DNA from 4 places in the Actinoplanes sp. NPDC049598 genome. Region 4 is predicted to be linked to each of the others. Evidence: riboswitches for the same ligand, from Rfam matches in the RefSeq annotation. Region 4 holds a riboswitch; each other region holds the start of a gene.
The links. A riboswitch is a leader RNA that binds a small molecule or an ion and turns the genes downstream of it on or off. The one in region 4 is predicted to bind cobalamin.

Region 1 (6,962 bases), on a different contig from region 4:
TGTGGCGTCGACCTCTGGCACGCCCCCACCCTACGGACCCGGCCGCCGCCCGTGGCTACCATCAAGATCAACCGCAAAGGACCCGAAAATGACCGATACCGGGCGGCCGCCGTCGGCCTCCGAGATGACCCTGTCGCAGATCATGGACCAGCACCACACCAACCTGATGGGCACGGTCCACGGCGGCCGCATCCTCAACCTCATCGACTCGGTGGCCGGTGTCGTGGCCGCCCGCCACTCCGACGGCCCGGCCGTGACCGCCGCCATGGACGAAACGCTGTTCCTGCAGGCCGTACGCGTCGGCGACGTGGTCCACGTGGCCGCCCGCATCACCTGGGCCGGCCGCAGCTCGATGGAGGTCGCCGTCAAGGTGACCGCGGACCGCTGGGACCGGGCCGTGCCACCCACCACCGTCGCCACCTCGCACCTCGTCATGGTCGCCATCGACGACGACGGCAAGCCGCGCTCCGTACCCCCGCTGCTCCCCCAGACCGACGACGACCGCCGCGCCTTCCACGAGGCCGAGATCCGCCGCAAGCACCGTTTGACGCTCCGCGCCGCCCTGGCCCCCGTCTCGTGACCACCCCGGCGGCGCGGTGACGCCGCCGGGCCGGGCGGTGGACGGTCAAGCGGCGCGGTGACGCCGCCGGGCCGGGCGGTGGGCGGTCAAGCGGCGCGGTGACGCCGCCGGGCCGGGCGGTGGGCGGTCAAGCGGCGCGGTGACGCCGCCGGGCCGGGCGGTGGACGGTCAAGCGGCGCGGTGAGGCCGCCGGGCCTGGGTGGCGGCGATCCACCGGGTCAGGGTGTCGGCGGCGGCGCCTGTGTCGATGGCTTGGGCGCACTGCGCGAAGGCGGCGGGGAGCCGGGACGCGACAGGAGCGCCGGAGGGGGTCGTTGTCAGGGCGGCGGCGGCGTTGAGCAGGACCGCGTCGCGGATGGGGCCGGGGCGGCCGGCGAGGAGTTCGTGCACGACGCGGGCGTTGCTGTCGGCGTCGGCGCCGCGGAGTGCGCCGGGGGCGGGCGGCGCGATGCCGAGTGCGCGAGGGTCGATGATCTCGTGGTGGGCGACGCCCTTGTGCACGGTCCAGGCCTGGGACGTGGTCGATGTGCTGATTTTGTCGAGGCCGTCGTCGCCGCGGACGACCGTGGCGGTGGCGCGGCGTTGGCAGAGGACCTCGACGACGGTGGGGAGGAACCGGGCGTCCGCGACGCCAACCAGCCGGTGGGTCGGGCCGGCTGGGTTGATCAAGGGGCCGAGCAGGTTGAACACGGTCGGTACGCCGAGGTCGCGGCGGACCGGCGAGGCGTGACGCATGCCGGGGTGGACCTGGGGTGCGAACAGGAAGGTGATGCCGGCCTCGACCGCCACGGCGGCGTGAGCCTCGGCGGGGAGGTCCAGCGGGATGCCGAGGCGCTCCACCACATCGGCCGAGCCGGCGCTGGTGGCGGAGGCGGCGCGGCCGCCGTGCTTGACCACGGTGGCGCCGGTGGCGGCGGCGACGATCGCCGCCATGGTGGAGATGTTGACCGCGTTGGTGCCGTCGCCGCCGGTGCCGGCGATGTCGAGGGTCGGTCCGGGCACCCGTACGGGGGTGGCGGCGCGCAGGAGCGCATCGACGAAGCCTTCGACCTCGGCGGCGGTCTCGCCCTTGGCCCTGAGTCCGACCAGAACGGCGGCCAGCTTCACGGGCGGCGCGTCGCCACTGTTCACCTGCCGCATGATCCAGGCGGTCTCGGCGGCGCTCAGGTCCTGCCGGGCCACCAAGCGGGAGACCAGTGCCGTCCAGGGATCGTTCATCAAGGGTCCTTCCACGGGTCGGCGCCCGGAGGCGAGCCAGTTCCGTGGAAACAAGAACGGCCGCCTCAGGGCGGCCGTTCGGATTGCATGAGCAAGGGCGGGCCGCCTACGAGACGGGCCACCAGTTGGTCATGCGGTTGGTCACGCGATCACCCTAACGGCGCCGGGCAGCTTGCGCCACGACCAGCGGGGTGCGGCGGTGAACGCACAACCTGCCCATATGCCTGGAAGGCGCCGGGCACCCCCTCCCCTGGGCGGCCCGATCCAGCCGTTCGGCCGTTGTTTTCCGAGGTGGGCACGGTCAGCATCGTGAGCCACACACTCAGGCATGCGGAGGTGGGCCGTGGAGCGCCGAGTTCCCCTGAGCACGCGCGTGATCGCCGGCGCGACCCTGGAGGTCAGCACGATGGGCGGCTACAGCGTCCACGTCGGCGGCGACTACATCGGCTACGTGCACGCCGGCATCGGCGACCAGTGGCACGCCTACCGATGCCGCGGCGACGGTCCCGACGAATACCTGGGCCACTTCCGCATGGACGACGCGGTCGGCCGGATCACGCGGGCCTGACGGCTCACCGCAGCCACGTCACCATCTCGTCGAGCGGCTTGCGCCGGCTCGCCAGCTTCGCCGTCGGCACCGCCGGGTCGTCGGCCGCCCACCCCAGCGTCAGCACACCCGTCAGCGCGACGTCCGCCGAGAAGCCCACGATCCCGGCCAGCGCGGCCAGCTCCTCGGGCGGGGCCGGGCTGTAGAACCCGGTGGCCAGGCCCTCGTTCGCCGCCGCCAGCTGCAGCAGGGTGAGCAGCGCCCCGGCGTCGAACCACCAGAACGGCACCGGCCACGGGATCTCCTCGCCGGCACTGGCTTCGAGCTTGTCCTTCTCCGTGTAGCGCTCGTGGTACGACGCCTCACGGATCCCCAGCGCCAGCTGCACGGGCGCCTGCGAGATCCAGGGGTGGAAGCCGTGCTCCAGGTAGAACGGCTCGGCCACCGCGGCCAGCTCGGCCCGCCGGCCCGGATCGGTGACCACCGCGACGCGATGCCCCTGGGCGAAGCCGGCACTGGGCGCCCGGTGCACCATCCGGACGACCCGCTCGACGACCTCGTCCGGCACGGCCTCGGCCCGATAGTTGCGGACCATCCGCCGCCCGCGCAACACGTCCCGGAAATCCATCTCACGCCTCCCGGCGGCGGTGCTCGATCAGGCCGACCAGGTTGCCCTCGGAGTCGCGCAGGAAGGCCTGGACCTCCTCGCTGCCCGCGGGCCCGAGCCGGTCGTCCTCGTGGACGAAGATGACGTGCGGTTCGGACTCGACCGTCACGCCCGCCGCGCGCAGCCGCTCGACCACAGCCCGTACATCCTGGGCCTGGTAGTAATGCAGCGCCGAAGGCGCGCCCCGATCGAGCAGCAGCCGCTGCCCGTCGAGATCGAAGAAGACCAGCCCGGGCGGATCGAAGGTCGCCACCGGCTCGGCGCCCAGCAGGTCCCGGTAGAACGCGGTCGCCCGCGGCAGATCCGCCGCGTGTTGAGCTATCTGCGCTGCTCGCACGATGAGGCCTCCGTCCAGTTCAGACGACAGGCCGACCCTACCGTGAGGCGGAACGACACGCCCGGTATCAGCATCTGGTGTTGCTACTTGGCGGGCAGGCCCATATATGGTGTCTCACGCAGCTGGTTCGGCCGCTTCGTTTTCGGGGTGGCCGAGGCAAGAGGGAACCCGGTGTGAGTCCGGGACTGCCCCGCAGCGGTGAGTGGGAACGAAAGCCGTCACACAGCACTGGGTGCGAGCCTGGGAAGCGACGGCCGGTAGGAGCGTGCACGGCGCCCGCGAGTCCGAAGACCTGCCAGCGTGCCGTACGCCGACCGGTGTGCGGCGGTTGACGGCCGCGTGGGACGGCCGACGCCACGATGCGGGCTGGGCCGAGCCCGTCCGCCGGCGTGTCCCCGCGTGCCTTCATCAGGGCGAGGGAGCGCGGAGATGACAGTCATGCCGGAACAACGCCGGCACTCGATGCGGGTGCGCAAGCGCGACGGCGAATGGGAAACGGTCGACGTCAACAAGATCGTCAGAGCGGTCGAGCGCTGGGCCGGCGACCTCGATGAGGTCGACCCGCTGCGGGTGGCGACGAAGACCATCAGCGGGCTGTACGACGGCGCGACCACCGCGGAGCTCGACAAGCTCTCGATTCAGACGGCGGCCGAGCTGATCGGCGAGGAGCCGCAGTACTCGAAGTTGGCCGCCCGGCTGCTGGCCGCGTACGTCGACGAGGAGGTCCGGCTGCAGGGTGTGGCCGGCTTCAGCCAGTCGATCCGCTACGCCCACCAGCAGGGTCTGATCAGCGACGACACGGCCGCCTTCGTGGCCCGCCACGCCCGCGAGCTGGACGAGGCGATCGACGCCGGCGCGGACCGGCGCTTCGAGTACTTCGGGCTGCGCACGGTGGCCGACCGCTATCTTCTGCGGCACCCGATGTCGCGGGAGGTGGTCGAGACCCCGCAGTACTGGCTGCTGCGCGTTGCGTGCGGACTGTCCACAACGGCCGAGGAGGCCATCGGTTTCTACCGGCTGATGGCGAGCCTCGCCTACCTGCCGAGTTCGCCGACGCTGTTCAACTCGGGCACGCGCCACACGCAGATGTCGTCGTGCTTCCTGGTCGACTCGCCGCGGGACGAGCTCGACTCGATCTACCAGCGCTACCACCAGGTGGCCAAGCTGTCGAAGTTCTCCGGTGGGATCGGCATCTCGTGGAGCCGGATCCGGGGCCGGGGCGCGCTGATCCGCGGCACCAACGGCAAGTCGAACGGCATCGTGCCGTTCCTCAAGACGCTCGACGCGGGTGTGGCGGCGGTCAACCAGGGCGGCCGGCGCAAGGGCGCGGCCTGTGTCTATCTCGAGCCGTGGCACCCGGATGTCGAGGAGTTCCTGGAGCTGCGGGACAACACCGGCGAGGAGTCGCGCCGCACGCACAATCTGAACCTGGCCAACTGGCTCCCGGACGAGTTCATGCGCCGGGTCGAAGCCGACGGCGACTGGTCGCTGGTCGATCCCTCGGACGCGCCGGAACTGCCCGACCTGTTCGGCGAGGAGTTCGATCTCGCCTACCGGGCCGCCGAGAAGAAGGCGGTCAAGACCGTCAAGGCCCGGGAGCTGTACGGGCGGATGATGCGCACGCTCGCGCAGACCGGCAACGGCTGGATGACGTTCAAGGACCGCTCGAACGCGCTGTCCAACCAGACCGGCGCCCCCGGCAACACCATCCACCTGTCGAACCTGTGCACCGAGATCCTCGAGGTCAACTCGGACGACGAGACCGCGGTGTGCAACCTCGGCTCGGTCAACCTGGGCGCGCACCTCACCGACTCCGGGGTCGACTGGGCGAAGCTGCGGGACACCGTGCGTACGGCCGTGGTGTTCCTGGACCGGGTCATCGACATCAACTTCTACCCGTCGGCCCAGGCCGAGAGGTCGAACCCGCGCTGGCGGCCGATCGGGCTGGGGCTGATGGGCCTGCAGGACGCGTTCTTCCGGCTGCGCCTGCCGTTCGACTCGCCGGCCGCGCGGGAGCTGTCGACGCGCGTCCAGGAGGAGATCTTCCTGACCGCGCTCGAGTCGAGCGTGGCCCTGGCCGAGCAGTTCGGGCCGCACCCGGCCTATCCGGAGACCCGCGCGGCCCGCGGCGAGCTGCATCACGAGTTGTGGGGCGCCACCGCGGTCCAGACCGAGCGGTGGGCCGCGCTCAAGGGCCGGATCGCCGAGCACGGGCTGCGGAACTCGCTGATGATCGCGATCGCGCCGACGGCCACCATCGCGTCGATCGCCGGCTGCTACGAGTGCATCGAGCCGCAGGTGTCGAACCTGTTCAAGCGCGAGACCATGTCCGGCGAGTTCCTGCAGATCAACACGTATCTGGTGCGGGAGCTGAAGGCGCGCGGCATGTGGACGGCGGCGATCCGGGAGCAGATCAAGCGGGCCGAGGGCTCGGTCCAGGCGATCGGCGAGCTGCCGGCGGACGTGCGCGAGCTGTTCCGTACGGCCTGGGAACTGCCCCAGAAGGCCCTCATCGAGCTGGCCGCCGCCCGCGCGCCCTACATCGACCAGTCCCAGTCCTTGAACCTGTTCCTGGCCGCGCCGACCATCGGCAAGCTGTCGTCGATGTACCTCTACGCCTGGAAGGCCGGGCTGAAGACCACCTATTACCTGCGCTCGCGGCCGGCGACACGCATCCAGCAGGCGACGGTCTCCGTCGCCCCGGCGCTCACCGCGGCCGAAGCCTGCTCCCTGGAAAACCCCGAGTCATGTGAGGCCTGCCAGTAATGCTGCTCGATCCCGGAATGGACCTGACCCTGCGGCCGATGAAGTACCCGCACTTCTTCGACCGGTTCAAGGACGCCATCAAGAACACCTGGACCGTCGAGGAGGTCGACCTGCACAGCGACCTCGCCGACCTTCAGCGGCTGTCGCCGGCCGAGCAGCATCTCGTGTCGCGGCTCGTGGCGTTCTTCGCCACCGGGGACACCATTGTCGCCAACAATCTCGTGCTCAACCTCTACCAGCACGTCAACTCGCCCGAGGGCCGCCTCTATCTGTCGCGGCAGCTGTTCGAGGAGGCCGTGCACGTCCAGTTCTATCTGAACCTGCTCGACACGTACGTGCCCGACCTCGCCGAACGGACGGCCGCCTTCGCCGCCGTCGAGAACATCCCGTCGATCGCCCGGAAGGCGGAGTTCTGCTTCAAGTGGATCGACTCGGTCCACGAGCTGCGGTCGTTGAGAACCCGCGAGGATCGCCGGGCGTTCCTGCTCAACGTGATCTGCTTCGCGGCCTGCATCGAGGGGCTGTTCTTCTACGGGGCCTTCGCGTACGTGTACTTCCTGCGCTCCCGTGGCGTCCTGCAGGGTCTCGCGTCCGGCACCAACTGGGTGTTCCGCGACGAGTCGATGCACATGGCGTTCGCCTTCGACGTGGTCGACCAGGTCCGGGCCGAGGAGCCCGGCCTGTTCGACGCGGAGATGGAGAAACAGGTCACCGAGATGCTCGAGGAAGCTGTCGAGTGTGAGGTGCAGTTCGCCGAGGACCTGCTCGAACAGGGCGTCTCCGGGATGTCGCTGGGCGACATGCGCGAGTACCTGCAGCACGTGGCCGACCGCCGGCTGGCGGCGCT
Region 2 (6,962 bases), on a different contig from region 4:
CAACCAGATCCCCGAGCGGATCAACCGCGACCTGCCCGGCTGGGAGAGGGCGGGCCGGGCCACGGTCGACGGCTGGGACATCGTCACCATGCCCGCCTACGGCGACCCGTACGGCTACCACGTGTGGACCGGCCCCACGGAGTGGCACCTGCGCGCCGCCACCCCGGACGGCCGGCGCCTGGTCGTACAGACCGTCGCCCTGGACGGCACCGCCCGCGTCTTCTGGATGCACGGCCAGCCCACGCCGCACTATCTGGGCCTGCTGGAGGACGGCCTGTCCACCGAGACCCCGGCCGGTGTCACCGTCCTGCACGCCCGCCTGCCCGAGAAGCTCGGCGTGGCCGTGGCCGCGCTCGACTGCACGTTCCGCTACCGCACGCGAAGCGTCGACTGGCTGCCGGTCTCCGGTCCGGCCGCCCTGCTCCCCGACGCCGCCGCCGAGCTCGAGGTCAACCCCGCCCGGGGGCAGCGCGCCGTGGTCCCGCTGCCATGAGAAGCCGGTCAGCGGGGCGTGTCGCGGACCGCCTTCTCGGTGTCCGGGATGGGCTGCGGCGCCAGCTTGTCCAGCTCCTTGACGACATCGAGCACCGCCAGGGCCGACGTCTCGATGAGCGGGCGCAGCCGGGCGTAAAGCTCGGCGTTCTCCGGGTCGGGGACGGTCGGCTCGGCGATCGGGATGAGGGCGGCGGCGTGATCCAGATCGGGCAGCTCGCCGAGCGCGTGCCGGGCGAGCAGACAGGCCCCGAGCGCGGTGCCCTCCGGGGTGTCGGCGACCGAGACGGGCAGGTCCAGCGCGGCGGCCAGCACGCCGACCCACAGGTCGGAGGCGACGGCGCCGCCGGTGGCCCGGACCTCGGTGACCGGGATGCCCTCGGCGGTGAACGAGTCGCGGACCAGCGCCAGCTGCTGGCAGACGCCCTCCACGGCGGAGCGGACCAGATGCGCCCGGCCGTGCTCCCGGCGCAGCCCCAGGTAGGCGCCGCGCATCCCGGAACGCCACCAGGGCGCGCGCTCGCCCAGCAGGTACGGCAGGCAGAGCAGGCCGTCGCTGCCGGGGGCGACACCCTGAGCCTCGATGAGCAGGGCGGCGTCCCGCTCGTCGGCGTCCTCACCCTCGGCCCCGGGACGCTCGAAACCACCCGCGAAGCTCTCACCGGCCCAGCGCACCACCGAGCCGGCGTTGTTCACCGCGCCCCCGATCACCCAGCGGTCGTCGGTGAGCGCGTAACAGAACAGCCGGCCCGCCTTGTCGGCCGTGGGCCGGTCGACCACCGTGCGCAGCGCGCCGCTGGTGCCGAGCGAGATCGCCGCGACGCCGGCCGGCGTGGCCCCCACACCGAGGTTGGCCAGCGGGCCGTCGGCGGCGCCGATGATCAGCGGGGTGGCCGGGTCGAGACCGGCCGCCCGGGCCACCTCGGCCCGCAGGCGCAGTTGCCGGGTGGTGCTGACGACCTCGGCCAGCTGCGACGACCTCACCCCGGCGATCTCCAGGGCCTCCGCGTCCCACCGCCGCTCGTGGATGTCGTACAGGCCCGTGCCGGAGGCGACGGACAGATCCAGGAGGTACGGCTCGTCGGCCACCGCCGCCAGCACGAGCTCCTTCACCCCGCCCCACCGCGGCGTCTCCCGCAAGGTCGACGGGTCGTTCTCGCGCCACCAGGCCAGCTTGGTCAGCGGCGACATCGGGTGCACGGGCGTGCCCGTGCGGGCCTGAAGCTTCTTCCCGAGACCGGCTTCGATGATGTCGTCGCACTGCTTGCCGGCCCGCCCGTCGGCCCACGTGACGAGCGGCCCGAGCAGCTCCCCGGCGCCGTCCATCGGGACCAGCGCGTGCAGGAATGCGCTCAGACTGACCGCGACCACCCGGTCGCCCTGCTCGTGACAGGCCGCGGCCACGTCGACCAGCGCTTTCACCGCCGCGTCACGCAGCTGCCCCGGGTCGAGCTCGGCCCGCCCCGGCCCCGGCACGGAAAGCGGATAGTGAACGCTGACCAGCGCACGCAACTGCCCGTCGGGCCCGGCCGCCACCCCTTTCGTAGCGGTGGTCCCGGTATCAATCCCGATCACGACGTCCATGCGCAGCCTCCCAGTCGAGCGCCCTGCCCTGTCCCAACCTAGTGCCCACCCACCGCACTTCTCACGACTCAGACCCAGGACGCCGCGCCCCGTCCCGCCCCGCCCCGCCGCGACCCGCCCCGCCCTGCCGTGCCCTGCCGCGCCCCGCCCGCGCAGCGCCCTTCCGCGTCCCGCCCACACCGCGCCCCCTTTGCCGTGTCGCGCCCGGTCGCGCCGCACCGCGCTCCGCTCTGCCGTGTCGCACCGCATCGCATCGCATCGCATCGCACCGCATCGCATCGCATCGCATCGCATCGCACCGCATCGCGCCTCGCCTCGTCGCGCCCCGCCCGCGCAGCGCCCTTCCTCGTCCCGCCGGCACCGCGCCCCCTCTGCCGTGCCGCGCCCCGACCGCGCAGCCCTCCGCCGCGCTTCGTCTGCGTAGCGCCGTGCTCGCCAAACAGACCGACGAATGGACCGAAGGACGCCGCTACACGGTGGGCCTCGAGATCCTTCGCAGAGCCCGCCTCACACACACCCCTGACCGCCGGCCAGGACACCGAATCCGACCAACCCGTCGGAATCGCCACTTAGCATCAACCCACACGGATCAGCGATGGCCAGCTCCTACACCACGCCAGCGGACGTGACCCGCAGCGCCGTGCCGCGCGCTCGCGCGCCGCGCCCGCCCTGCCGGGCCGTGCCGCGCCCTCACCGCGCAGCGCCGCTCCGCGCCCTCACCGCGCAGCGCCGCTCCGCGCGCTCACCGCGCAGCGCCGTGCCGCACAGCGCTCTGTCGTGCCGCGGCCCGACCACGCCGTGCCCCGCCGTGCCCGCGCAGCCCCGCTCCGCGCCCACACTGCGCAGCGCCGTGCCGCACAGCGCTCTGCCATGCCGCGCCCCGACCGCGCCGTGCCCCGCCGTGCCGTGCCACGCCGCGCCACGCCGTGCCCGCTCCCCGCCGCGCCGCGCCGCCGCCCGTACCAAGACCTGCCTTCGACCGCGCCACCGAGGGGCGGCCGAAGGCGCCCGGTCCACTCGGCGGCCGCCTGCGCCGCCGCCCCCCGTTGCGAGCCGCCCCGTTGCCAGCCGCCCCCGTTGCCAGCCGCCCCGGCTGCGGGTGGCGCGGCGGGCGGGAGGTTGATCGGCGCGGAGCACCACGGGGGGAGCGGCTCCTGGGGCCGGCGTGGGCGGAGCGGTGGAAATCACCCCGCGTTGACGGGGTGGTCGGCGGTAGGAAAGAGTTGCGGGGAGCGGTTGCGGAGGAACCCGGTGCGAGTCCGGGGCGGTCCCGCCACTGTGACCGGGGAGCGATCCGTCGAGTAGCCACGGCCGGCCAGGCTGGAAGGCGTGCGGGGAGCGCTGATCCGGGAGTCAGGAGACTCCGGCCGCTCGTGTCACTCATCGTGTGGGCGTGGACACCCGCACAGAAGGGATCCGCGTGACGCCGTACCCGTTCCCGGCCGTTGTCGGCATGGCCGACCTTCGACTTGCGCTCCTGCTCACGGCCGTTTCGCCCGCTGTCGGCGGGGTGCTGGTCCGGGGGGAGAAGGGCACCGCCAAGAGCACCATCGTCCGGGCCCTGGCCGCGCTGCTGCCGGAGGTCGCCGTCGTGCGGGGATGCCGGTTCGCCTGCGATCCGGCCGCGCCGGACCCCGACTGCCCGGACGGGCCGCACGCGCTGGACAGCCCGAGCTTCCGCCGGCCGGCGTCGCTGGTCGAGCTGCCGGTCGGGGCGACCGAGGACCGCGTGGTGGGCACGCTGGACATTCAGCGGGCGCTGGCCGACGGGGTCAAGGCGTACGAGCCGGGGCTGCTGGCCGGCGCGCACCGTGGCGTCCTCTACGTCGACGAGGTCAACCTGCTCCCGGACCATCTGGTCGACCTGCTGCTGGACGCGGCCGCCATGGGCCGGGCCCACGTCGAGCGTGACGGTGTCTCGGTCAAGCACGCGGCCCGCTTCCTGCTGGTCGGCACCATGAACCCGGAGGAGGGCGAACCGCGCCCGCAGCTCGTCGACCGGTTCGGCCTGGTCGTGACGGTGGCCGCGCCGCGCGACGCGACCGACCGGGCCGAGGTGGTGCGGCGGCGCCTGGCCTACGAGGCGGACCCGGCGGGTTTCGCGGCCCGCTTCGCCGCCGAGGAGCGCGAGTTGGCGGCCCGGATCAGGACCGCGCGGGACCGGCTGTCCCATGTCGCCCTGCCCGACCCGGAGCTTGACCGGATCGCCCGGGTCTGCCTGGCCTACGGCGTCGACGGGATGCGCGCCGACATCGTGGTCGCCCGCTGCGCGGTCGCCCTGGCGGCTTGGCACGGCCGCGATGTGGTCACCGCCGATGACGTACGCGACGCCGCCCGCCTCGCCCTCCCGCACCGCCGCCGCCGCGACCCGCTCGACCCGCCCGGCACCGATGAGGAAAAGCTGGACGAGGCCCTGGCCGAGGCGGAGCGCCAGGAGCAGGAGCGGCTCGAGCAGGAGCGTCTGGAGCAGGAACGCGCCGAACAGGAGCGCGCCGAGGAGCAACGTCAGGCCGAGGAGCAGGACGGCGACGGCCCCGACCCCGACGACGACCCGCCACCGTCCGGCGGCGGCCCCGGCGACGGCGGTCCCGGCCCGGACGACCGCGGCCCCGCCCCCCAGCAGGACGGCGGCGGCTCCGCGCCCCCGCCGAACGGCAGCGCCCCGGCCCCGGGTACGCCGGCCGACGGCCCGCAGCAGAAGCAGGAAGCCGCCGCCCAGGCACCGGCCGCCACCGGCGCCGCCTTCCGCACCCGGAATCTCAGCATTGCCCGTCGTGGTGTGGGCGGCCATGCCGGGAAGCGCTCCCCGGCCTACGCGCGCCGGGGCCGGGTCGTCGGCTCCCGCGTCCCGCAGGGCAAGCTCGCCGGCGCCCCACATCTGCCGGCCACTCTCCGCGCCGCCCTCCACCGTCGCGCCGCCGATCAAGGAACCGGCCCCGCTGTGGACCTTGGCTCGCGCACGGAGGTCGACTCGGGTGTCGATCTCGGCGGGGCCAGGCGTGTGAGAAGCGATGGCGCTGGGATTCGGGAGGCGGCTGCGGCTGCTGCCGGAATCGGGCGCTTGGGGGGCACCGACAGCGCCCTGGTGAGTCGCTCGCGGGCTGTCGACCCCCGGGATTTGCGAGAGGCGGTCCACGTCGGGCGGGAGGCGAATCTTGTGCTGTTCGTCGTGGACGCGTCCGGGTCGATGGCGGCGCGCAAGCGGATGACCATCGTCAAGACGGCCGTGCTGTCGTTGCTGCGGGACGCCTACCAGCGGCGGGACCGGATCGGGATGATCACGTTCCGGGGGCATGAGGCCGAGCAGGTGCTGGCGCCGACCTCCAGCCATGAGGTGGGTGTCATGCGGCTGGCGAGCCTTCGGACCGGGGGGCGTACGCCGCTCGCCGCGGGGCTGCGTACGGCCGCCGCGACCATCGCCACCGAGCGCCGCCGCGACCCGCGCCGCCGGCCGCTGCTGATCGTCGTCACCGACGGCCGGGCCACCAGTGGGCCCGACCCGGTCTCGGTCGCGCCGCTGCTCGCCGGAGTCTCCACCGTGGTCGTCGACTGCGAGGCCGGCCCCATCCGGCTCAACCTCGCCGGCCGGCTGGCCACCGCCCTCGAGGCCGACCTGATGCCGCTCGACGCCCTCGAGGCGCGGGCCGCCACCCCGCAGCGCCGGGCCGCCTGATGCCGCGAATGACCTGGAACCTTCCAGGAGGCCGTGATCGTGGTTTCCGGATTCCGGGGACGTCCCGGGTGGGCGCGCAAGGCCGGGGCTTCGGAGCGCCGGTGGGGTCCGAGGTCGGCGCTGAAGGCCGGGTCGGTGTGCTCGTCGCGTACAGGAAGGGTCTCTGATGCCGCAGGGGAAAGTTGTCAGCGTGCCCCAGGACGGGCTTACGACGCGGCAGCGTCGGCGGCAGGCTGTGCTGGCGGTGCATACCGGGCACGGCAAGGGGAAGTCGACGGCGGCGTTCGGGATGGCGCTTCGGGCGTGGAGCGCGGGCTGGCCGGTCGGGGTCTTCCAGTTTGTGAAGTCGGAGAAGTGGCGGGTCGGGGAGGAATCGGCGCTCAAGGCGCTCGGCGCCACCGGGGGCGCGCCGGTGACCTGGCACAAGATGGGTGAGGGCTGGTCGTGGATCCAGCGGGCCGGCACCGAACGGGACCACGCGGCGGAGGCGGCCGAGGGGTGGGCGCAGATCAAGCGTGACCTGGCGGCCGAGACGCACAAGTTCTATGTGCTCGACGAGTTCACGTACCCCCTGAAGTGGGGTTGGGTCGACGTCGACGACGTCGTGGCGACGCTGGCCGAGCGGCCCGGCACCCAGCATGTGGTGATCACCGGCCGGGACGCGCCGCCGGCGCTGCTGGACGCGGCCGATCTGGTGACCGAGATGACGAAGATCAAGCACCCCATGGACGCGGGGCGCAAGGGACAGCAGGGCATCGAATGGTGAGCATCCCCCGGGTGGTGATCGGGGCGCCGGCCTCCGGGCACGGCAAGACGACGGTCGCGACCGGGCTGCTGGCGGCCTTCGCACGGCGTGGGGTGCCGGTGGCGCCGTTCAAGGTCGGGCCGGACTACATCGATCCCGGTTATCACGCGCTGGCGGCGGGGCGGCCGGGCCGCAACCTCGACCCGGTGCTGGTGGGGGAGGAGCGGATCGGCCCGCTGTTCGCCCACGGCAGCCAGGGGGCGTCGCTGGCGGTGGTCGAGGGCGTGATGGGGCTGTACGACGGCCGCACCGGCGCCGGCGAGACGGGCTCCACGGCGCAGGTCGCGGGGCTGCTCGAGGCGCCGGTCATCCTCGTCGTCGACGCGGCGGCCCAGGGGCGTTCGATCGCGGCGCTCGTGCACGGTTTCCGCAGCTTCGGCAACGTGCGGATCGCCGGGGTGATCCTCA
Region 3 (6,962 bases), on a different contig from region 4:
GTCACCGAGGTGAGCATGGCGGTGACGCCGATGCCGACCAGCACGAGCCGGTAGCCGCTGACCCCGCGCCGCCGCGACAGCAGGTAGATCGCGGCCGCGGTGGCCAGCGCCCCGGCCAGCGCGCCCACGGCCACGGTCCGCGGGCCGGCGGCCAGCACGACGATGAGGAACACGGCCACCGCGGCCGCCCCGGCGTTGATGCCGACGATGTCCGGGCTGGCGAGCGGGTTGCGGACGACCCGTTGCACGATCGCCCCGGACAACCCGAAGGCCGCGCCCACCGCGATGGCCCCGAGCGCCCGCGGCAGGCGCAGCGAAAGGACCACGTAGGCGCTGCGCCGGGTCGCTCCCTCGCCGCCGGCCAGCACGCTCAGCACGTCGGAGAGCGGCATCGGATAGTCACCCCGGGTCAGCGCGACCAGCAGCGCCGCCAGCGCCACGAGCAACGCGGCCACGGTGACCACAACCGCCCGCCGATCAGCGCGGCCCCGCACAGCTCGACCCCACAAAGCTCGGCCCTGCACAGCGCGGCCCCGCACAGACTGGCCCCTCACAGCTCGGCCAGCTTGCGGCGACGGACCAGCGCGACGAAGAACGGCGCCCCCGCGATCGCCGTGACGATGCCCGCCTGCAGCTCCTGGGGCCGGGCGACGACCCGGCCGAGCACGTCGGCCGCCAGCAGGACGATCGGGGCGAGCACGGCCGCGTACGGCATCAGCCACCGATGTGCCGGCCCGGCCAGCGCCCGGGCCATGTGCGGCACGGTCAGCCCGACGAAAGCGATCGGCCCGGCCAGGGCCACCGCGGTGCCGGTGAGCACGACGGCGGCCAGCGCGGCCGTCACCCGGCCGGCGATCAGGCCCTGGCCGAGGGAGCGGGCCAGGTCGTCACCGAGGGCGAGCGCGTCGAGGGCCCGTACCGACGAGACAGCGAGCAGCGCACCCACCGCGAGGAACGGCACGGCCGTACGGATCACCGCGGCGTCGGCCGAGGTCAGCGCCCCCACCGACCAGTACCGGAACGCGGTGAAGGTGTTGATGTCGAGCAGGGTGAGCGCGGTCGTCAGGCCGCCCAGGAACGCGGTCGCGGCCGCCCCGGCCAGGGCCAGCTTGACCGGTGTGGCCCCGCCCCGGCCGGCCGAGCCGAGCGTGTACACGCCCGCGCCGGCCAGGGCCGCGCCCGCGAAGGAGAACCAGACCCAGCCGCCGAAGCCGTGCACGCCGAAGACCGTGATGCCGAGGACCACGGTCAGCGCCGCGCCGGCGTTCACGCCGAGCACCTCGGGGCCGGCCAGCGCGTTGCGGGTCAGCCCCTGAAGCAGCACGCCGGAGACGCCGAGCGCGGCCCCGGCCAGGATCCCGACCAGCGTGCGGGGCACCCGCAGGTACTCCACGATCCGCTGCACGTCCGAGCCGTCGGGGTGCAGCCAGGTGCCCAGGGCCGCCCGCACGCCGATGGTCTGGTTGCCGAGCAGGACGGAACCGGACGCGGCCGCCGCCAGCACGGCGACGGCCACGAGCAGGCCCAGGGCGCGGCGGCTCAGAACTTCTCCGGGTGCAGCAGCCGCGCGAGGTTGGCGATCGCGTCGGCGTTGCGTACCCCCGGGGTGATCTCAGCGAAGGTGACCGCGTAGACCTTGCCGTCCCGCACGGCCGGGACGTTGGCCAGAGCCGGGTCCTTCCGCAGCCCGTCGATGACCTCCTGCGCGCCGGCGGGGCCGACGTCGGCCCCGCAGCAGGCCGGTACGACGATGACGTCCGGCCGGCGCTTGATCAGCTCCTCAGTGCCGATGCGGGTGAGCCGGCCCGGCACGTCGCCGAAGGCCTGGGTGCCGCCGGCCTTCTCGATGATGGTGGTGGCCACGTCTCCGCCGCCGAAGACGCGCAGCTCCCCGCCACCGGGCCGGTTGAGCATGGCCACCCGCGGCTTCGAGACCCCGGCCAGCTTGCCCTCCGTGTCGGCGACGGTCTTGCGCATCCTGTCGACCAGGGCCTGGGCCTCGGTGCTCTTGCCGAGCAGACGGCCGAGGCCGGTGAGGTCGCGGTAGACGCTGTCGAGCGAGACGTCGTTGTCGGCCAGGTCCTTCTGGTCCTTGCCGTCGGCGGCCGGGCAGTACTGGGTGAACAGGTACGACCCGATGCCGATCTTGGTGAGCTCGGCCCGGGTGCCGAGGCCCTCGGCGGTGAACGCGCCGGTGAAGCCGGAGACGACGAAGTCCGGGTCGAGGCGCAGAACCTCCTCGCGGCTCGGGTACTCCTCCGGGTAGTACGCCGGCTTCTTCCGCCCGGGCTGGAACTGCGCTGCGTACTCGGGCAGCAGCGGGTTGTCGAGGTAGGCGGCGCCGACCAGTTTGTCGCCGGCCCCGAGCGCGTACACCGCCTCGATGCCGTTGTGGAACGCGGCGAAGATGCGCGCCGGCGGCGGGCCGGTGGGCACGGTGACGCCGCAATTGGTCAGGCCGGCGGCGGACGCCGGCTCCTCGGCCGCGCCGCCGCAGCCGGTCAGTAGGGCCACTGCCAGCACGGCAGCGAGCCAGGACACGGGAGATCGTCGAGCGCGCACGCGCATCGGGACCGCCTTCCAGCACCTCGTGGACGGGTCGTTGCGTGCCGTGGCCGGTCTCCTGGCTGACGGGCAGTGCGCCGGCGGCCGGCCTTCCCAGGCTCGACGCCCAGTGACCTCGCGATGGCTTCCGGCTGTCCCGTTCACAGTGGCGAGGGCCGCGCCGGCTTCACCGGCTTCCCGAACACCACGGCCCGCCCACCATAGCCGCCCCCACCACCCAAGATCATCCCGGGGCTGATCGTCGCCGGGTGGAGCGGTAGAGGTACAGCGCGGCGCCGGCCAGCGCCACGCCCAGGGCGGCGAGGCCGATCAGCACACCGGCGGGGAGGCCGCCGGACCCGGCGGGTTCGGCGGCGGCCTGGACCACCGGGGCCGGCGGAAGCGCGGGATCGTCGACCGTGAAGACGTACGAGCCCTGGACCGTGTGGCCGTCGACCGAGACCACGCGGTAGGCGACGGTGTAGGCGCCGTTGCCCAGCGGCTGCTGCGGGACGACCGTGCCCTTGACCCGGTCGATGGCCGGGGCCGAGGCCGCGACCCGTTGCCGGGCCGCGTCGCTGAGGGCGATCGTGGTGAAGTCCGGGTTGAGCCGCTGGCTGAACTCGAGGGTGATCGCCTTCGGGGCCGTCGTGAGCACGGCGTCCTTGGCCGGGGTGGTGGCCACCAGCTGGGTGTGGGCCCAGGCCGGGGTGCCGGGCAGCAGTACGGCCAGAAGCGCCGCCACACCGAGCAGGGCCGTCCGCACAGATCTCATCCGAGCACGCTTTCGCCGATCCAGCCGTCCGACGCGGACCCCGGTGGCACGGCGAAGACGGCCGAGCCGATCGGGGTGATCCATTCGTTGAGCAGGTCCCGGTCGGCCAGGCGCTGCTGGATGGGGACGTACTGCCGCTCGACGGAGCTCTGGTACGCCGCGAAGATCAGCCCGCTGTCGGGGTGCCCGGCCGCGTTCGGGGCGCCGTCGTAGTTGTACGGCCGGCGCAGGATCTTCAGCGCCGGGTCGGTGACGTGGGCCCGGGTCACGTGGGCGAAGTCCGGCATGACCGGCAGCCCCGTGGCGTCCAGGGCGGCGAAGTCCGGCTCGTCGTGCTCGTTCGTCCCGGTGAACGGCGCGCCGCTGACCATCCGGCGGCCGACCGCGTTCTCCTTGTCGCCGACGCTGAGCAGGTCCCACTTCTCGATCTCGGCCCGGATCCGGCGGACGACCAGCGTGGTGCTGTTGTCCGGCTGCCACACGGCGGTGTCCAGGGCGGCCCCGGTGGGGTTGGCCGTGCCGTCGAGCTGACCGAGCACATTGCGCTGGGTGAAGCCCGGTTTCTCGACGCCGGGACTGCGCCGGAAGCCGATCTGGGTCCACCGGACCGCCCCGAACGGCCGGGCGTCCTTGATGAGCATGCGCTGGGCGTGGGCCACGGTGAGCGGGTCGTCGGCGCAGATCTGCAGCAGCAGGTCCCCACCCGACCAGCGCGACTCGAGCCGGTCGATGGTGAATGCGGGCAGGTCCCGGACCGGGGACGCGAGCCCGGCGGCCCGGTAGAGGCCCGGCCCGAAGCCGAAGGTGACGGTCAGCCGGGCCGGCAGCACGGCCAGCTGAGCGTCGGTGTCGCCCAGGGCCGGCTCGCCCCGGGTGAGCCGGCGCGCGTCGTCGGTGAGCAGCCGCATCATCCGGCCCAGGGCCCGCCGGTCGGTGCCGGCGGGCAGGGTGAAGGCGACGAACGAGGCGTGCGCCGGCGGCTCGGTGGTCACGCCGGCCTGGCGTGCGCCGTGGGAGGGGACGACGTCGGCGGCGACGGCCGCCACCGGCTCGTCCCGGGCGGCGACCAGACCCGCGGCGACGCCGGCCCCGGCCAGCGCGCCCCCGGCGAGCAGATGACGGCGACGGAACTTCACATGCCCGCCATCGACGGAGCGGCGCTGGGGGCGTAGCTCTCCCCGGCCCCGCTGAACGGCTTGGCCACCGCCTTGAACCGCACGGTGCCGCCGTCGCCCAGGGTGAGCGTGAACTCCAGCTCGTCGCCGGGCTTGATCGGGGCCGACGGGTCCATGATCATCAGGTGGTCGCCGCCGGGCGAGAGCTCGTGGGTGCCGCCGGCCTTGATGACGAAGCCGCCCTCCTTGGGCCGCATCACCATCTTGCCGTCCTGCATGGCCATCTCGTGCAGCTCCATCGGCGAGATCGGCGTGCTCGCCTTGACCACGGTCACATCCTGGCCGGTCGAGTTGACCAGGGTGCCGAAGGCGGCGGTCATGCCCTTGTCGACCGCCTTGACCCAGGGGTCCTTGACGGTCAGCTCGGCGGCCGGGGCGGCTTGCGCGGCCGGCTCCGAGGAGGAAGAGGACGAGCCACAGCCGGTGAGCGCGACGGTGAAAGCGGCGGCGGCCGCGAAAGCGAACGAACGACGAGCGATGGTCTGCATGGTTTTCTTCCTTTATGAGGGGCTTTGCACGGTTAGTCGCCCGTGAGCCCGTCAAAGTTCCCGGTCTTTTGCCGCCGCCGCCAGGAAAGCGTTGTAACGGGCCAAATCGTCCTCCTCGCCGGAGGCGTCGGCCCGGTCGGCCGCCCGGTCCAGCCGGGCCTGCTCGCGTTCGTCGCTGCGGATCCACTGCCGCACCAGCAGCAGCATGATGACAGCCGCCGGCAGCTCGCCGAACGCCCAGGCCAGCCCGGCCCCGAGCCGCTGGTCGGCCATCATGGACGAGGCCCAGGCCGGGTGCACGGCGCCGTACCAGTCGACGCCGATGACGGTGGTGGCCTGCAGCAGCACGAAGCCGAAGAACGCGTGCGACACCATGGCCAGGAAATGCACGAGGGTCAACAACGCCGGATGTACGCGCCGCCGCCCCGGATCAACACCGATGAGCACCCAGAACAACAAGTAGCCGGCGAGCACGAAGTGAATGAGCATCGCCAAGTGCCCCAGGTGGTACCGCATCAACGTGCCGAGCAGCCCGCTGAAGTACAACCCGTACAGGCTGGCCACGTAGATCCCCAGAGCGACCACCGGATGGCTGAGGAACCGCAGGTACCGGCTGTGCAGCGCGATCAGCAGCCACTCACGCGCGCCGCGGACCTGCGGGTCCGACGGCCGCCGCAGCGCCCGCAGGGCCAGGGTGACCGGGGCGCCGCCGACGAGCAGGATCGGCACCACCATCGAGAGCACCATGTGCTGGACCATGTGCACGCTGAACAGGACGTACGAGTACCGGACGACCCCGAGACCGGTGATCGCCGCGAGCACCAGCAGGCCGCCGACCCAACTCGCCGTACGGCTGACCGGCCAGGCGTGCCCGGCCCTCCGCAGCCGTGCCACCCCGGCCAGGTAGAAGCCGATCCCGGCGACGGCGGTGGTCAGGAAGAACATGTCCGGCAGCGGCTGGCCGAGCATCCGCGAAGCGGTGGCCGGCGCCGGCATGCCGAAGCCCAGCAGCTCGACCAGTGGATCCGGCTCCACCACGGCCTCGGGCGTCGGCGATCGCGACAGGGCCACAGCGAGCCCGATCGCCGCGCCGAGCACGACCAGCTCCCCCACCGCCAGCCGCAGGAACGCGCCCGGTCGCCCGTCGGCCAGCGCGGGCAGCGTCCGCGTGCGATGCCGCGCCCCGATCAGACCGACAACCACCAGGGCCAGGACCTTCAACAGCACCAGTACGCCGTACCGCGAGGTCCACAGTGGTGAAAGGCCACCAAGCCGGACCGCCGCGTTGGCCACCCCGCTGACCCCCGTGGCCACGAAGCAGGCGAGCGCGAGCCGGCTGTAGCGCGACGCGGTCTCCGGGAACCGGCGGACGCGGCGAACCACCAGCAGGCCGACGAGACCGCCGATCCACAGCGACGCGGCCAGCACATGCAGGGCGAGGCTGGTCACCGCGATCTGGTGGTTGCCGGCCGAGGCCGCGTGCCCGGTGAACGCCGGCGGCAGCAAGGCGGCCGACGCCACCGCGGCGGTCGCGAAGGCCAGCCCGCGGGACACTCCGCTGCGGCTCAGCACCACGACGACCAGGGCCAGCCCGGCCTGCAGGACGAGGGACTGCCCCTGCCCGATCGAGAAGGCGAAGCTGAACACCGCATGCGTGCTCAGGTTGCCGACCGGGACCGCGAGCACGTCCGAGACCGTCAGCACGACCAGGGCCAGCGCGGCGACCGCCCAGCCGGCGGCGAGCCAGGTGGCCCGGCGCAGCAGCAGCCAGCCGTGCGCGGCCACGCTCGGGCCGTCCCCGGGCAGCAGGAAGGCCGCCGTCACGGTGATCCCGGCCACCAGAACGCCCAGCGCGTCGGCCAGAAACGTCACCAGCGGCAGCGCCCACTCGGTGGCCGGGCCCGGGCTCGGGATGCCGACCAGCACCGAATCATCGACCGCGCCGCCGAAGAGAAGGGCTCCGACCAGCACAAACACGGC
Region 4 (6,962 bases):
GATGTTCGACAACGTGCCCCACGTGAAGTGCTTCTGGGTCATGCACGGCCTGTCGGTGGCCCAGCTGTCGCTCAACTTCGGAGCGGACGATTTGGACGGTTCGGTGGTGGAATACAAGATCACCCACGATGCCGACTCGTACGGCACGCCGCACACGATGCACCGTGACGACCTGCTCAACCTCATCTGGGACGCCGGCTTCCAGCCGGTCGAGCGCAACACGCGCTACGAGGTGGTCCGGGAGTACGAGAAGGCGCCCACGCTTGCGAGCCGCCGGGCCGAGCCGCAGAAGGTCTGGGCCTGACAAGCGCGTACCCTGCTTGTTGTCATGTCGGATACGAAGAGTGCGCGCCGCCCGCGCCGCGATGCCAGCGGACGCCTGGCCACGATCGGTGACCTGCTCGGCACCGCGATGGCCGGGCTGGTCACCGGCGCCGTCGTGCTGCTCCTGCTCGAGGCGGTCCTGTCGCTGACGCACGTCTCCGAGTTCGGGCACACGAGCGGCTGGCTCGCCGTGATCCTTCCGGTGTGGCTGTTCGTCGAGGAGTTCCGGGCCGAGGGCTTCGGCGCCCCCCGGGTCGTGGTCGCGCTGCTGGCCACCGGCTTCGGCGTGGCCGCCGGGATGACCCTGGCCGGCTTCGCGTCGTCCCAGTTCGAGTTCCCCACCCTGGTCAGCGGGCTCCTCGGGGCCTTCGGGGCCACGGTCGTCTATTGCCTGATCTGGTTCTACGGCCTGCGGTGGCTCGACCACCGCACGGGCTAGAGAGAGAAGTCATGAACCCCGCCGTCAAGTACTCGCTGGGCCGCCTCGGCCTGTTCGTGGTCGTCTTCGCGGCGCTTCTGCCGGTGCCGCTCAACTTCCTGGTCCGGGCCATGGTGGCGCTGGTCGTCTCGGCCGTCGCGTCGTACTTCCTGCTCGCCACCTGGCGTAACCAGATGAACGAGCAGCTCGTCGGCGTCGCCTCCCGCCGCACGGCGGAGAAACAGCGGCTGCGCGCCGCCCTGGCCGGCGACGAGGACGCGGCGGCGGCCGGCGACCGCGCGGCCCCGGCGGAGGAGAAGGCCGAGGCGGAAGACAAGGACGAGGTCAAGGCGGAGGCCGAGCCCAAGAGTGTGGAGAAGTAAGGTCGGAACCCCGGCGTGAGTTAGCGTCGGAAGGACCGCATCTCAGCGAAGCCGGTGCGAACCCGGCGCTGTCCCGCAACTGTGAGGCCCTTCAAGGGCCGAGCCAGGTCGCCTGGGTGCGGTCGCGATCAAGCGCTCCCGGGGAGGGGCGCCTCGCGGACGGAACGCCCCCGGGGCCCTGTCGGCGAAGCACCCGGCCGACGACCCGTCGGCCACGCACCCGGCCGACCGGAGGACCTCATGAAACGCATGCTCACCGCCGCCCTGGCGACCGCTCTGCTGCTCGCCGGCGGGTGCGGCGACAGCGGCGACGACACTCCGCCGGCGAGCACCACGCCCAGCGCCGGCGCCTCGTACCCGGTGACCGTCAGTGGTCTCACCCTCGGCGCCCGTCCCGAGAAGATCGTCTCGCTCTCGCCCACCGCGACCGAGATGCTGTTCGCGATCGGCGCCGGACCGCAGGTCACGGCGGTCGACGACCAGTCGACGTACCCGGCCGACGCCCCCAAGAGCAACCTTTCCGCCTTCAAGCCCAACGCCGAGGCGATCGCGGCCAAGAATCCCGACCTCGTCGTCCTCTCCGACGACATCGACAAGGTCGTCGCGCAGCTGGACAAGCTGAAGATTCCGGTCTTCAAGACGCCGGCCACCGCGAGCCTCGACCAGACCTATGAGCAGATCAAGCAGCTCGGCACGCTGACCGGGCACGGCGCCGAGGCGACCGCGGTGACCGAGCGGATGGCGTCCGACATCGAGAAGATCGTGGCCGGCGTGCCGAAGCGGTCGAAGCCGCTCAGTTACTACTACGAGCTGGATCCGACCTTCTACACCGTCACGTCCAGGACGTTCATCGGGTCGGTCTTCTCGCTGTTCGGCCTGACGAACATCGCCGACCCGGCCGACGCCGACGGCGCCAAGGGCGGATATCCGCAGCTCTCGCAGGAGGCGATCGTCAAGTCCAGTCCGGACACGATCTTCCTGGCCGACAGCAAGTGCTGTCAGCAGTCGGCGGCGACGGTCGCGAAGCGTACGGGCTGGAGCAGTGTCACGGCGGTCAAGGCCGGCCAGGTCTTCGCCCTGGACGACGACATCGCCTCCCGCTGGGGGCCGCGCACCGTCGACCTCGCCCGCTCCATCGCCGATGCGGTGGCCAAGGTCCCGGCGTGAGACCGGCCGGTCTCCGGCCCGCCTGGCTCCTCGGAGGTACCGCCGCGGTTCTCGTCGCGCTGGTGGCGGGGCTGGCCTTCGGGTCGGTTCCGCTGCCACCGGCCGGTGTCATCCTGGAGCTGCTCAATCTGATCCCGGGCGTGCACCTGCACAGCGGGCTCACCGACCGTGAGATCGCCATCCTCACCGAGCTGCGGCTGCCCCGGGTCGTGCTGGGTCTGCTCGTGGGCGGGATGCTGTCCCTGGCCGGCGCGGCCTACCAGGGCGTCTTCCGCAATCCGCTGGCCGACCCGCACCTGCTCGGCGTCGCGGCCGGGGCCGGGCTGGGTGTGACCGCGGTGATCTCGCTGCGGGCCGGCACCACGGGCGGTGACGCGACCGCGAACCTGCCCTTCGGCGTGCCGGTGGCCGCCTTCGCCGGCGCGCTGCTGGCCGTCGCCCTGACCTGGCTGCTCGGCGCGGCCGGGGGCCGCGACCGCACACCGTCGACGCTGATCCTCTCCGGCGTCGCGGTGTCGTCGTTCCTGGCCGCGGGGCAGACCTATCTGATGCAGCAGCATGTGGAAACGCTGCGCGAGGTCTACTCCTGGTTGCTGGGCCGGCTCGCCACCGCCGGCTGGCACGACGTGCTGGTCATGCTTCCGTACGCGGTGGTGACCGGTGTGATCGTCCTGTCCCAGCGGCGTGAGCTCGACGTGCTCACCGTCGGCGACGAGGAGGCGAGCGCGCTCGGCCTGCATCCCCAGCGGTCCCGTTACCTGCTGATTGTCGCCGCCTCGCTCGGCACGGCGGCGGCGGTCTCGGTCTCCGGCCTGATCGGCTTCGTGGGCATCATCGTGCCGCACACGATGCGCCTGCTCGCCGGCCCGAGCTACCGCTCGATCCTGCCGCTGTCGGTGCTCTTCGGAGGCGCCTTTCTGGCCTTGGCCGACCTGCTGGCGCGTACCGCCGGGGGTCAGGCCGAGATCCCGATCGGCGTCGTCACCGCCTTCTTCGGCGCCCCGTTCTTCATCGTCGTGTTGCGCACCAGCCGCCAGGCGGCCGCCTCGTGACCGCGATCCGGGTTACGGACCTGCGGGTCAGCCTCGACGGCACGCCCATCGTGGAGGGCGTCGACCTCGACGTCGACCGCGGCGAGTGGGTCACCGTGATCGGTCCGAACGGCGCCGGCAAGTCGACGGCGCTCCGGGCGATCGGCGGTCTGCTGCCCTTCACCGGCACCGTCGAGCTCAACGGCAGCCCTCTCGACCACCTGCCCCGCCGCGAGCGCGCGAAGACCATCGCCACGGTCGCCCAGTCCCCGATCGTCCCGCCCGGCATGCGGGTCTTCGACTACGTGCTCCTGGGCCGTACGCCATATGTCCCGCCCCTCGGTCGTGAGTCGGCCAACGACCTCGAGGTGGTGGAACAGGTGCTGGAAGAGCTCGACCTGACCCGCTTCGCCACCCGCCGCCTCGACACCCTCTCGGGCGGCGAACGCCAGCGCGCCTTCCTGGCCCGCGCCCTGGCTCAGGGGGCCGGCATCCTCCTGCTCGACGAGCCCACCAGCGCCCTCGACATCGGCCACCAGCAGGAGGTCCTCGAGCTGGTCGACCGCCTGCGGGCCGAGCGCGCCCTCACCGTGCTGGCCACCATGCACGACCTGACCACGGCCGGCGAGTACGCCGACCAGATGGTCTTGCTGGCCGCCGGCCGCGTCGTGGCCGCGGGTTCGCCGCGCGACGTGCTCACCGAGGAGAACCTGGCCAAGCACTACCGCGTACGGGTCCGCGTCATCGACGGCGACCACGGCCCCCTGGTCGTGCCGGTACGAAGCTAGCCGGCTAACGGTTGCCGGCGAGCACCGCGAACAGGCCGCCCTGAGGGTCGCTGAGCACCGCGTACCGGCCGATCGAGATGCTGCGCGGGGGCAGGGCGACCCGGCCGCCCAGCGCGACCGCGTGGTCGGTGGCTATGTCGGCGTCCTGCACGGCGAAGTAGACCATCCAATGCGGACCGACGTCGTCCGGCCACAGCTCGGGCAGCATCTGCTGGATGCCGCAGATCGGCGTCTCGTGCACCTTGGCCACCACGTAGCGGGCGCCGTCCATCGCGCTGTTGCGGTACTGCCAGCCGAACACCGCCTGGTAGAAGGCCGTCGCGCTGTCGATGTCGCGGGTGTTCAGCTCGTTCCAGGTGAGGGCCCCGGGCACGTCGAAGAGCTCGGCGCCGCGCATCGCCCAGGGCTGCCAGACGCTGAACGGCGCGCCGCCGGGGTCGAGGAACGCCGCCATCCGGCCCTGGTCGGTCACGTCGAACGGGGGCACCAGCACCTTGCCGCCGGTGGCGGCCACCCGGGCCGCCACCGCGTCGGCGTCGTCGGTGCCGATGTAGGTGCTCCAGGCCGTGGGCTGCCCGGCGCCGTAGAGCGGGCCGGCCCCGGCCACCGGCAGCCCGTTGCGCAGGAAGGTGATGTATTCGCCGGAAACCTCGGCGGTCCACCCGAACAGCTCGGTGTAGAACCTCTCCGCCCCGGCGAGATCGGCGGTTCCGAGATCGACCCAGCTGGGCGTCCCGGGCGTCGATGCGGTCATCGCCGCATCATCACACCGCGTATCTAAACACTGCCTTAAGTGTCAATGTTCTAGCTGAACCGACGACGTCCCTCCCGCCGATAGGCGGAGTGGGCGACCCCTCAAGGGTGGCCGTCCAGCCGACTCACTCCAGCGGCGCGGGCAGGGGCGCCGCGTGCACCACCGACAGGCGGGACACGGCCCGGGTCAGGACGACGTACAGCCGGTTCAGGCCCTTCGGCTCGGCGGCGACGATGTCGGCCGGCTCGTGCACGACCACGTGGTCGTACTCCAGGCCCTTGACCACCGTGGCCGGCACCACCGTGACCCGCGCCTCGGAGTCGACGTCGTCCGGGGTCGCGTGCTCGATGCCCGCGGCCGTGAGGTGACCGCGCAGCCGGTCCACCGCGGCGTCGGCCGCGATCAGCGCGACCGAGCCCTCGTGCCCGAGCGCCGCCGTGACCTCGGCCAGTGTCTCCGCGTCCAGATCGGACGGCTCGGCCACCGGCACCACGACCAGGTCGCCGTCGCGCCGCAGCGAGACGGCCTCGGGCACGTCGACGCCCAGAGCCGGCAGCAGCCGGTTGGCCAGCTCCACCACCACCGCCGGGACGCGGAACCCGACCGTCAGCGGGACCACCTTCGTTTCCGGCTTGCCCAGGTGGCCGAGGGTCTCCTGCCATTGGGGGGCGGCCCACGGCGCGGTGCCCTGCGCGAGATCGCCGAGGACCGTGATCGAGCCGTGCTCGCTGCGCCGGGCGATCGCCCGCGCCTGCATGGGGGAGAGGTCCTGGGCCTCGTCGATCACCACGTGCCCGAAACTGGCGGCGCGCTCCAGCAGGCCGGCCGCCTCGTCGATCAGCACGAGGTCGGCCGCGGTGAACTTGGCCGCCTTGACCGTGCGGGGCGGCCTGGCCCAGCGGATCGCCTCCTGCTCCTCGGCGCTGAGCAGGTCACCGGCCACGAACGGGTCGGTCAGCACCTCGGCCACCAGCGCCTCGGGGGTCACGGCGGGCCACGCCTTCTCCAGGAACTCGGTGACCGGGGCGATCTTGCTCATCTTGCGGAGCCAGCCCTCGGTCGGCGAGTTGCCGGTGCGGTACTCCGACTGCCGCTGCAGAAGACCGACCACCCGGGCCCGTACGCGGTCGCGCCCGACCGCATAGGGAAGGCCCTCACGGCGGGCCTCGTCGACGATCCGGCGCAGCGGCTCGGCGTCGATCCGCCAGCGGTACGAGCCGTCGGACACCATGATCGGGTCGGTCGGCTTGGTGAGCCGCCCCCACAGGGCCTTGCGCAGCACCTCGGCCATCCGGGAGTCGTTCTTGACCAGCGCCGCCGCCGGGCCGTCGACCGCCCGGACCGGCACCCGCCCGACCAGCTCGTCCACTGTGGCCTGCTGCACTTCCACTTCGCCCAGGGCGGGCAGGACGGCCGAGATGTACGAAAGGAAAGCCGTGTTCGGCCCGACGATGAGCACCCCGGAGCGCCGAAGCCGCTCGCGGTGCAGATAAAGCAGGAAGGCGGCCCGGTGCAGGCCGACGGCCGTCTTGCCGGTGCCGGGCGCGCCCTGCACACAGATCGAGTCGGCCAGCTCGGCCCGGACCAGCTCGTCCTGCTCGGGCTGGATGGTGGCGACGATGTCACGCATCGGGCCGACGCGCGGGCGCTCGATCTCGGCGGTCAGGATGCGGCTCTTCGTGCCGAGCTCCTCGCCGCGGTCGAGATGCTCGTCCTCGAAACTGGTGAGCTCGCCCTTGACGAAACCGAAGCGGCGGCGGACGGCCACGCCCTGCGGATCCCGCACGCTGGCCCGGTAGAACGACCGGGAGAGCGGGGCCCGCCAGTCGAGCACCATCGGCTCACCGGCGTCGTCGGTGACGTGCCGCCGGCCCACGTGATAGGCCGCGTCGTCGATGTCGAGCCGCCCGAAGAACAGCGGCGTGGTGGGATCGTCGGCCAGCTCCTTGACACGGCGGGCCATGTGCCGGCCGAGCTGCTCCGCGGTGTACGCGTCACCGGCCACTTTGTCGCCGGTCGAGAAGAGCGCCTCGGCCCGCCCCCTCATCCGGGCGAGCGCGGCCCGCGACTCGGTCAGGTGGCGTCGTTCGTCTGCTA

Region 1: another riboswitch for cobalamin. It lies ahead of AB0J66_RS43525 (ribonucleoside-diphosphate reductase subunit alpha); the one in region 4 lies ahead of AB0J66_RS42090 (ABC transporter substrate-binding protein).
Region 2: another riboswitch for cobalamin. It lies ahead of AB0J66_RS49470 (VWA domain-containing protein); the one in region 4 lies ahead of AB0J66_RS42090 (ABC transporter substrate-binding protein).
Region 3: another riboswitch for cobalamin. It lies ahead of AB0J66_RS43550 (ABC transporter substrate-binding protein); the one in region 4 lies ahead of AB0J66_RS42090 (ABC transporter substrate-binding protein).

What each region holds. Positions count from the first base shown of each region.
Region 1 covers NZ_JBFAOX010000033.1:55,673-62,634, forward strand. Annotated here, with positions in the region: gene AB0J66_RS43495 ((2Fe-2S)-binding protein) at 1-21, opposite strand, end outside; gene AB0J66_RS43500 (acyl-CoA thioesterase) at 89-580, shown strand; gene trpD (anthranilate phosphoribosyltransferase) at 749-1,798, opposite strand; gene AB0J66_RS43510 (hypothetical protein) at 2,142-2,366, shown strand; gene AB0J66_RS43515 (nitroreductase family protein) at 2,371-2,973, opposite strand; gene AB0J66_RS43520 (VOC family protein) at 2,975-3,349, opposite strand; cobalamin riboswitch at 3,456-3,664, shown strand; gene AB0J66_RS43525 (ribonucleoside-diphosphate reductase subunit alpha) at 3,779-6,115, shown strand; gene AB0J66_RS43530 (ribonucleotide-diphosphate reductase subunit beta) at 6,115-6,962, shown strand, end outside.
Region 2 covers NZ_JBFAOX010000057.1:654-7,615, forward strand. Annotated here, with positions in the region: partial or broken gene AB0J66_RS49455 (hypothetical protein) at 1-493, shown strand, start outside; gene AB0J66_RS49460 (gluconokinase) at 502-2,076, opposite strand; partial or broken gene AB0J66_RS49465 (hypothetical protein) at 2,481-2,705, shown strand; cobalamin riboswitch at 3,318-3,440, shown strand; gene AB0J66_RS49470 (VWA domain-containing protein) at 3,530-5,749, shown strand; gene cobO (cob(I)yrinic acid a,c-diamide adenosyltransferase) at 5,916-6,515, shown strand; gene AB0J66_RS49480 (cobyrinate a,c-diamide synthase) at 6,509-6,962, shown strand, end outside.
Region 3 covers NZ_JBFAOX010000033.1:64,195-71,156, forward strand. Annotated here, with positions in the region: gene AB0J66_RS43540 (iron chelate uptake ABC transporter family permease subunit) at 1-455, opposite strand, end outside; gene AB0J66_RS43545 (iron ABC transporter permease) at 551-1,516, opposite strand; gene AB0J66_RS43550 (ABC transporter substrate-binding protein) at 1,540-2,541, opposite strand; cobalamin riboswitch at 2,596-2,769, opposite strand; gene AB0J66_RS43555 (copper resistance CopC family protein) at 2,789-3,319, opposite strand; gene AB0J66_RS43560 (Dyp-type peroxidase) at 3,316-4,416, opposite strand; gene AB0J66_RS43565 (copper chaperone PCu(A)C) at 4,452-4,982, opposite strand; gene AB0J66_RS43570 (cytochrome c oxidase assembly protein) at 5,034-6,959, opposite strand.
Region 4 covers NZ_JBFAOX010000030.1:69,578-76,539, forward strand. Annotated here, with positions in the region: gene mqnE (aminofutalosine synthase MqnE) at 1-304, shown strand, start outside; gene AB0J66_RS42080 (hypothetical protein) at 329-763, shown strand; gene AB0J66_RS42085 (DUF4229 domain-containing protein) at 775-1,125, shown strand; cobalamin riboswitch at 1,120-1,256, shown strand; gene AB0J66_RS42090 (ABC transporter substrate-binding protein) at 1,366-2,292, shown strand; gene AB0J66_RS42095 (iron ABC transporter permease) at 2,289-3,344, shown strand; gene AB0J66_RS42100 (ABC transporter ATP-binding protein) at 3,341-4,111, shown strand; gene AB0J66_RS42105 (VOC family protein) at 4,116-4,865, opposite strand; gene AB0J66_RS42110 (AAA family ATPase) at 4,990-6,962, opposite strand, start outside.